2 linked regions of the Desulforapulum autotrophicum HRM2 genome follow. The protein of the gene in region 1 interacts with the protein of each later gene in a pairwise test. Links are inferred from orthologs where the notes say so. Each region holds a gene or a part of one and is shown on either strand. Other genes may lie near its edges. The genes, in order: mrcB and HRM2_RS06275.

Region 1 (3,375 bases):
TGCCTACCTTGACCATGTTGCAGCAAACATCGCCATCCCCTTTGTGGCCATTGGCGGCATCAAGGCGCACAACCTGGGCCAGGTGGTAAGCCACGGGGCCAGGACCGTCTGCATGATCACAGAAATTATCGGCGCCGAAGATATCAAGGCAACCATCCAAGGGCTTCAAACCATTTACAAGGACACTTCAGCCAAATTGTACCAGGCCTTGTGAAGCGTATGATCACCTCAGCAAAAGCGGCCGTACTGTTATTTTAACCTTTCTTCGTATTCTTATTCTTATCCATATCCTTTTTTACCCCACTCGTCTATTGATTGTGTGCCTGTATTTTGATACCCATCTATAGGTTCCTAGGGAACAAATTATGATCGAATACAGGGAAATTTATGAAAAAGACGATTTTCATACTGGTCCTGCTGGGATGTGCCGGACTTTTTTTTGGATATTTTAATAAATTTGACAAACAGGTTCAGGAGCAATTTCAGGGCAGGCTGTGGGAACTGCCGGCCCGGGTTTATGCCCGGCCCCTGGAAGTCTATCCCTCCATGCAACTGGTTCCTGAGTTGTTTGAAAAAGAATTGATCCTCATTGGGTACCGGAAACAGGATAATTCAAATGGGCTGGATACACCGGGTACCTACGCCCGCATGGGAAACACCTTTGACCTGTTTTTGCGGGCCTTTGATTTCGGGGATGAGACACTTCCCCTGCGCCGCACCCGGGTCCGTATCAAAGACAACAGGGTGATCCAGGTAAAAAATATCAAAACCGGCAGAGACAGGGAGATGGATCGGCTGGATCCGGTTATGGTGGGCCGGTTTTACCCGGCATCCATGGAGGATCGAGTTCTGGTAACTCTGGATCAGACGCCGCCCCTGCTGGGAAAATCCATTGTAGCTGTGGAAGACCGAAATTTTTACACCCATTACGGCATTGATCCCAAAGCTATTTTCCGGGCTATTCTGGTAAATATTAAAAATCGGCGGCTTTCCCAGGGGGCCTCCACCCTTACCCAGCAGCTGGCCAAAAATTTTTTTCTGACCCGGGAAAAAACCCTGGTCCGGAAGATCAACGAAACCTTTATGGCAGCGGCCCTGGAACTTCATTTTTCCAAGGATGAAATCCTGGAGGCTTATATAAACGAAGTCTACCTGGGCCAGGACGGCAAACGGTCCATCCATGGATTCGGCCTGGCCGCGGATTTTTATTTCGGTAAGTCCCCGGCCAATCTTGCCCCCCATGAAATCGCCCTGCTGGTGGGCATGCTCAAGGGCCCCTCCGCCTATAATCCCAGGACATATCCGGACCAGGCCAGGCAACGGCGAAATGTGGTCCTTAAATTAATGGCAGACCAGGGGCTGATCTCGCCCTCCCAGTTAAAACAAGGCCTGACAGCTTCCCTGGGAGTGATTCAAAAACCGACCCAGGGACACTCTCCATTTCCCTTTTACCTGGATCTGGTGAAACGGCAGCTGCTCAAAGAATACCGGGAAAACGATTTGAGAACCATGGGGCTGAGAATTTTTACGGCCCTGGATCCCCAGGTTCAGCTGGCTGCAGAACAGGCTGTCTCCGGCTTTTTGAAAAATAAAGACAGCCACCTGGAAGCCGGATTGGTATTTTCGGACACGGCCACCAATGAAATCCACGCCCTGGTGGGGGGCAAAGATTTCAGGTACATGGGGTTCAACCGGGCCTTGGATGCCCGGCGCCCCATAGGGTCCCTGGTCAAGCCGGCGGTATATCTTACGGCCCTGGCCCAGCCAGACACCTACACCCTGGTCTCCCGGGTCAACGACGGCCCCGTAAAAATCAAAAATTATGACGGCACTTTCTGGCAACCCCAAAATTTTGACAGAACATCCCACGGGCAGGTGGGGCTCTTTCAGGCCCTGGTTCATTCTTATAATACCGCAACGGTGAGGCTGGGCCTGGATTTGGGTCTTGAGAATGTCTCAAATACCCTGAAAAAATTAGGTGCAAATCCTGAACCCCCGGTTTTGCCTTCCATACTCCTGGGAAGCATGGATATGTCTCCCATCCAGGTGGCCCAGATGTACCACACCCTGGCATCTGGAGGATTTTACACGCCAGCCCGGGCCATTCGAACGATCTATACCCTTGAAGGGGAAGCCCTCCAGCGGTATGACTTGACCATTGAGCAGCGTATGAATCCAGGAGCGGTTTTTCTGGTAAATAAAATGCTCCAGGGAGTGGTTTCCCGGGGAACGGGAAAATCCTTGAATAAATGGCTGTCCCCGGATTATTCAATTGCCGGGAAAACAGGCACCACCAATGACCTCAAGGACAGCTGGTTTGCAGGATTTTCAGGCAATCATCTGGCTGTAGTATGGATCGGACGGGACGATAACCAGTCTACCGGCCTTACCGGTTCTTCCGGTGCCCTCCAGGTCTTTGGACGACTCATGTCAAAAATTTCCAACTCTCCTCTGGATCTGGCCGTTCCCGAAAATATTGAATGGGGAATCATTGATTCCAAAACCGGATACAGAACCAACGGGGATTGCCCCAATGCCGTGTCTGCTCCGTTCATCCGAGGGTCTGTTCCGGAAGAATTCCAGCCCTGTGAATCTGCTTTTTCACCTATCCAGACAGGTGATCAACCCGTTCCACGGTCTTCATCCAAGGCAGCCCCCCCAAAAAAAGTAAAAACCAAATATCTTATGGATTGGTTTAAAGAGGTCTTTAAATGAAACAGAACCTTTTTGTCCGCTGGGTAACCATTTGTTCAGTTCTATTGTTAATTCCTTTTTTCATGGCCTCCTGCGCCAAAAACAGGATTTCATCCATTCCCCAGACCCATGAGCCCCCCAAACAGGTGCCGGAAATCGGGGCCCCCCCACCGGGAAAGACAATCCAAAAGTCGGGCCAGCCTCAGCCTGAAAGGCTTTCGCGCCTGGTTCCCACAAAAAAGCCGCGACCAGCCATTCTGAACACCATGATCCGAAAGGCTGAAAGGCAGCTTTTCCTTCATAAGCCGGATCCTGCTTTCCAGACCCTGGAACGGGCCCTGACCATTGACGGACGGGATCCTGAAGTCTGGCATCTCATGGCAAAGGCCAGGCTGATGAAGGGTCAATACCGCCAGGCTGAATCCCTGGCCAGAAAGTCCAATACCCTGGCAGGTGATGATCGTTCCCTGAAAAAGAAAAACTGGAAGATAATTATCCACGCCCTTGAGGAGCAGGGCAGGATGGATGAAGCAGACCAGGCCCGGGCAAAGGCCGGAGCCTGAGCCTTGAGACCCCGTCCCCATCCTTTTTCCCCAGATCACCGGTATGGAACCAGCAATATGCCGGTGTGGCATCCCAGAATCAATTTGTTAACCGGGTTTTAGGTCAGCCACCAACGAT
Region 2 (3,230 bases), 330 kb from region 1 along the record:
ACCAAAAGGGCCGTCATGCCGACACCCGAGGAAATTGAGATAAATCCCATGGCAAGAAGTGCAAGGCTCAGGGTTGCCTGGAGGGTATGATTCCATGGGAGACGAATTCGGCAGATTACGTAGGAACGCCGTAAAGTCGGAGATTAAAAAGATTCAAGGCCCCTGGCTGGTGTTTCTGCTCCTTTTTATCTGTGAACTTTTTATTTATACCGGTATCCGGGTGGATTGTACACGGAACCGATTTCAGATCTCCCGGGCCCAAGAGGCGGGAAAAAGGGCACGGACTTACCAGAAAGAGTTGATCATCGAGCTGGATCGGTTGGGAGCGCCCGAGAGAATCGCAAAAATAGCAAGAACAAGACTTGGCCTTGAGATGCCGGAACAGGATCAGGTCGTTTACATGGACCCACAATGAACTCACCGGCCTGGCCGGAGCAGGGTATCGGCCCCTGCCACAATAAATGATGAAACACCTCTGATTATGAGATTTCGGTGGGAGTTTCATAAAACCAGATGACGAGGAAAGGGCACAAATGGGCCAGAAAAAAGACAGCGGAATGCAGGTTCGAATTCTTTTGGTAGAGCTGTTTTTTTTTCTGTTCATGAGTCTTCTTGGGGCAAAGGCCGTTAAAATTCAGATCTTTGACAGTGATGATCTTGCTAAAAAGGCGGAAAACGAGTATACAGATACCGTCCAGATCCAGGGAAAAAGGGGAGAGATTCTGGATAGAAACCTCAAACGGCTGTGTACGACCATTGATGCGCTTTCCGTTGCTGTTTTCCCAAAACGTCTTGGGAACCCGGCAAAGGATGCCCGATCAATTGCAGCTGTTCTGGGGATGGACCCGGTGAAACTTGCGGGGAAAATATCTTCGAGTAAAAATTTTGTCTGGGTTAAGCGTAAAATTTCCCCTGCAGAGGTAGAGGCGCTCAAGGGCCTTAACCTTACAGGTTTGTCGTTTCAAAAAGATGTGGTCCGTTTCTACCCCAACAGGACCCTTGCAGCCCAGGTGATTGGGTTTACAGGGTCTGATTCAAAGGGGTTGGAGGGGCTGGAGTATGGTTATGAGGATGTACTGAAGGGAAAGCAGAGCAAGTTCACCATCACCAAGGATGCTGCGGGAAGAAGGCTTGATGCGGACAAAAATTTAAGCGAGGTACTCAGCGGCGGCGGCTTGGTCCTGACCATTGACAGAAATATCCAGTATATCACCGAAGGGGCGCTGAAGAACGTGGTGACCCGTTTTAAGGCCAAATCTGCCATGGCAATTGCCATGCGGCCGAAAACCGGTGAAATCCTTTCCATGGCACTCTATCCTGAATTTAATCCCAATGCCTTTTCTGAATTTACACGGGAGCGCTGGAGAAATCGATCCGTGACAGATCCCTTTGAGCCGGGGTCCGTCATGAAGGTGTTTCTGGCAGCGTCTGCCATGGACAAAGGGTATTGTACCCCTAAATCTATTTTTTTCTGCGAGAACGGCAGTTACAGGGTCGGGTCCTATACCGTCCATGATACCCATGAACACGGCTGGCTGACCCTGGCACAGATTATTAAGTATTCGAGCAATATAGGCGCTGTGAAAATTTCAGAAACAACAGGTGAACAGGCCCTTTACGAGGGCCTTTCCGGATTCGGGTTCGGCAGTCGAACAGGTGTATCGTCTCCGGGGGAAACCCCTGGTTCTTTGTCCTTCTACCAGAGGTGGTCCGCCATAGATGCTGCGGCCATATCCTTTGGCCAGGGCATGTCGGTTTCAGCAGTTCAGCTTGTGGCCGCCATCGCCGCCATTGCCAACGACGGGGTGCTCATGCGCCCGCTTCTGGTTCAAAAAACGCTTTTCAATACCGGTGAGGTCGATCAGACCTTTGAACCCCAACGGGTCCGGCGGGTCATCTCTGCCCGGACGGCACAAACGGTTCGCCAGATGATGCGGTCTGTTGTGACGGAAGACGGCACAGGCACCAATGCCGCAATCGAGGGCTATTCTGTGTGTGGCAAGACGGGAACGGCCCAAAAGGTTGCACAGAACGGCAGGGGCTACGCCAAAAACCGCTATACAGCGGTATTTGCAGGGTTTGCCCCGGAAAATAGTCCCGAGATAGCCGTTGTTGTGGTGGTTGATGAACCCCGGGGAAATCATTATGGCGGTGTTGTGGCTGCACCGGCATTTAAAAGTATTGTTGCAGAATCCTTTCATTATCTTAACATCCCCCCGGATATTGGTCCGGACTTAGGTCCGAAACAGGTGGTTGCAAGGGTGTCAGATGGAGTATAACCGTTGAAATTATCATATTTATTAAAAGAATGTACCCCCCTGTGGCGTCGCAGCCTGGACCCGGCCTCTGATCCTGGTTCTGACCCTGAAATTACGTCCATCCACAACGACTCAAGGGATGTAAAGCCAGGAGGGCTATTCATTGCTGTCCGAGGATTCAAGATCGATGGTCACGACTACGTTGAAGACGCCCTTGAGCGGGGGGCCGCAGCCGTTGTTGTCCAGCAACGAGTTCCGGGTAAACAACGGATGGTTGAGGTGGCTGACACCCGAAAGGCCATGGCTTCCATTGCTGCACGTTTTTACGACAACCCCTCGGAATCAATGTGTCTTGTGGGAATTACCGGGACCAATGGTAAGACCACTACCTCCTTTATCCTTGAGAGTATTTTTGCCCAGGCCGGCCATTGTGTGGGGGTGATTGGAACGGTAAACTTCCGGTACCGGGGAAAACTCTTTAACAACCCCGTAACCACTCCTGAATCCATAGATCTTCAGCGGATCCTGGCCCAGATGAAGGCTGCTCAAGTTAGCCATGTTGTCATGGAAGTTTCATCCCACAGCATTGACCTTCACCGTGTGAGAAACTGCAGGTTTGATGCCGGAGTGTTCACCAACCTTACCCAGGACCATCTGGACTACCACCGGACCATGGGCCGCTATTTTGCCTGCAAACGAAGATTTTTTACACGGATACTGCCAAGCGGTCCCAAGGCTCTGACAGCCATGGCCGTTATCAACCTGGATGATGAAAAGGGGCAGGCCCTCAGGGACGCCGCAGCCACAAAGGTGGTGACCACGGGAAGAGATTCCCGTGCCGATGTCTGTGCCCTTGACCTTGCTGAAACCATAACCGGCACAACCGGAATCCTGAAAATAGATGGGGCCCCATACCCGTTTTCCTCGGCCCTTGTGGGGGCGTTCAATGTGGAAAATATACTGTCGGCTGCC

What was found.
Region 2: the proteins of mrcB (region 1) and HRM2_RS06275 interact in binary tests that used the Escherichia coli proteins (3 or more experiments, as listed by UniProt). The link is inferred for Desulforapulum autotrophicum HRM2 from one-to-one orthologs.

Annotation. Positions count from the first base shown.
Region 1 is NC_012108.1:1,758,229-1,761,603, reverse strand. What follows is about bases 1-3,051. They hold mrcB (penicillin-binding protein 1B), read left to right. Parts: upstream 1-387; coding sequence 388-2,715; downstream 2,716-3,051. Other genes in these bases: HRM2_RS25045 (tetratricopeptide repeat protein), read left to right, coding at 2,712-3,051; thiE (thiamine phosphate synthase), read left to right, coding at 1-214. Outside these bases: more of HRM2_RS25045, read left to right, coding at 3,052-3,257. UniProt on the Escherichia coli protein: Cell wall formation. Synthesis of cross-linked peptidoglycan from the lipid intermediates.
Region 2 is NC_012108.1:1,432,273-1,435,502, forward strand. Bases 1-2,906 are described here. They hold HRM2_RS06275 (peptidoglycan D,D-transpeptidase FtsI family protein), read left to right. Parts: upstream 1-533; coding sequence 534-2,279; downstream 2,280-2,906. Other genes in these bases: rsmH (16S rRNA (cytosine(1402)-N(4))-methyltransferase RsmH), read left to right, coding at 1-90; HRM2_RS06270 (FtsB/FtsL family cell division protein), read left to right, coding at 95-415; HRM2_RS06280 (UDP-N-acetylmuramoyl-L-alanyl-D-glutamate--2,6-diaminopimelate ligase), read left to right, coding at 2,283-2,906. Outside these bases: more of HRM2_RS06280, read left to right, coding at 2,907-3,230. UniProt on the Escherichia coli protein: Essential cell division protein that catalyzes cross-linking of the peptidoglycan cell wall at the division septum. Required for localization of FtsN.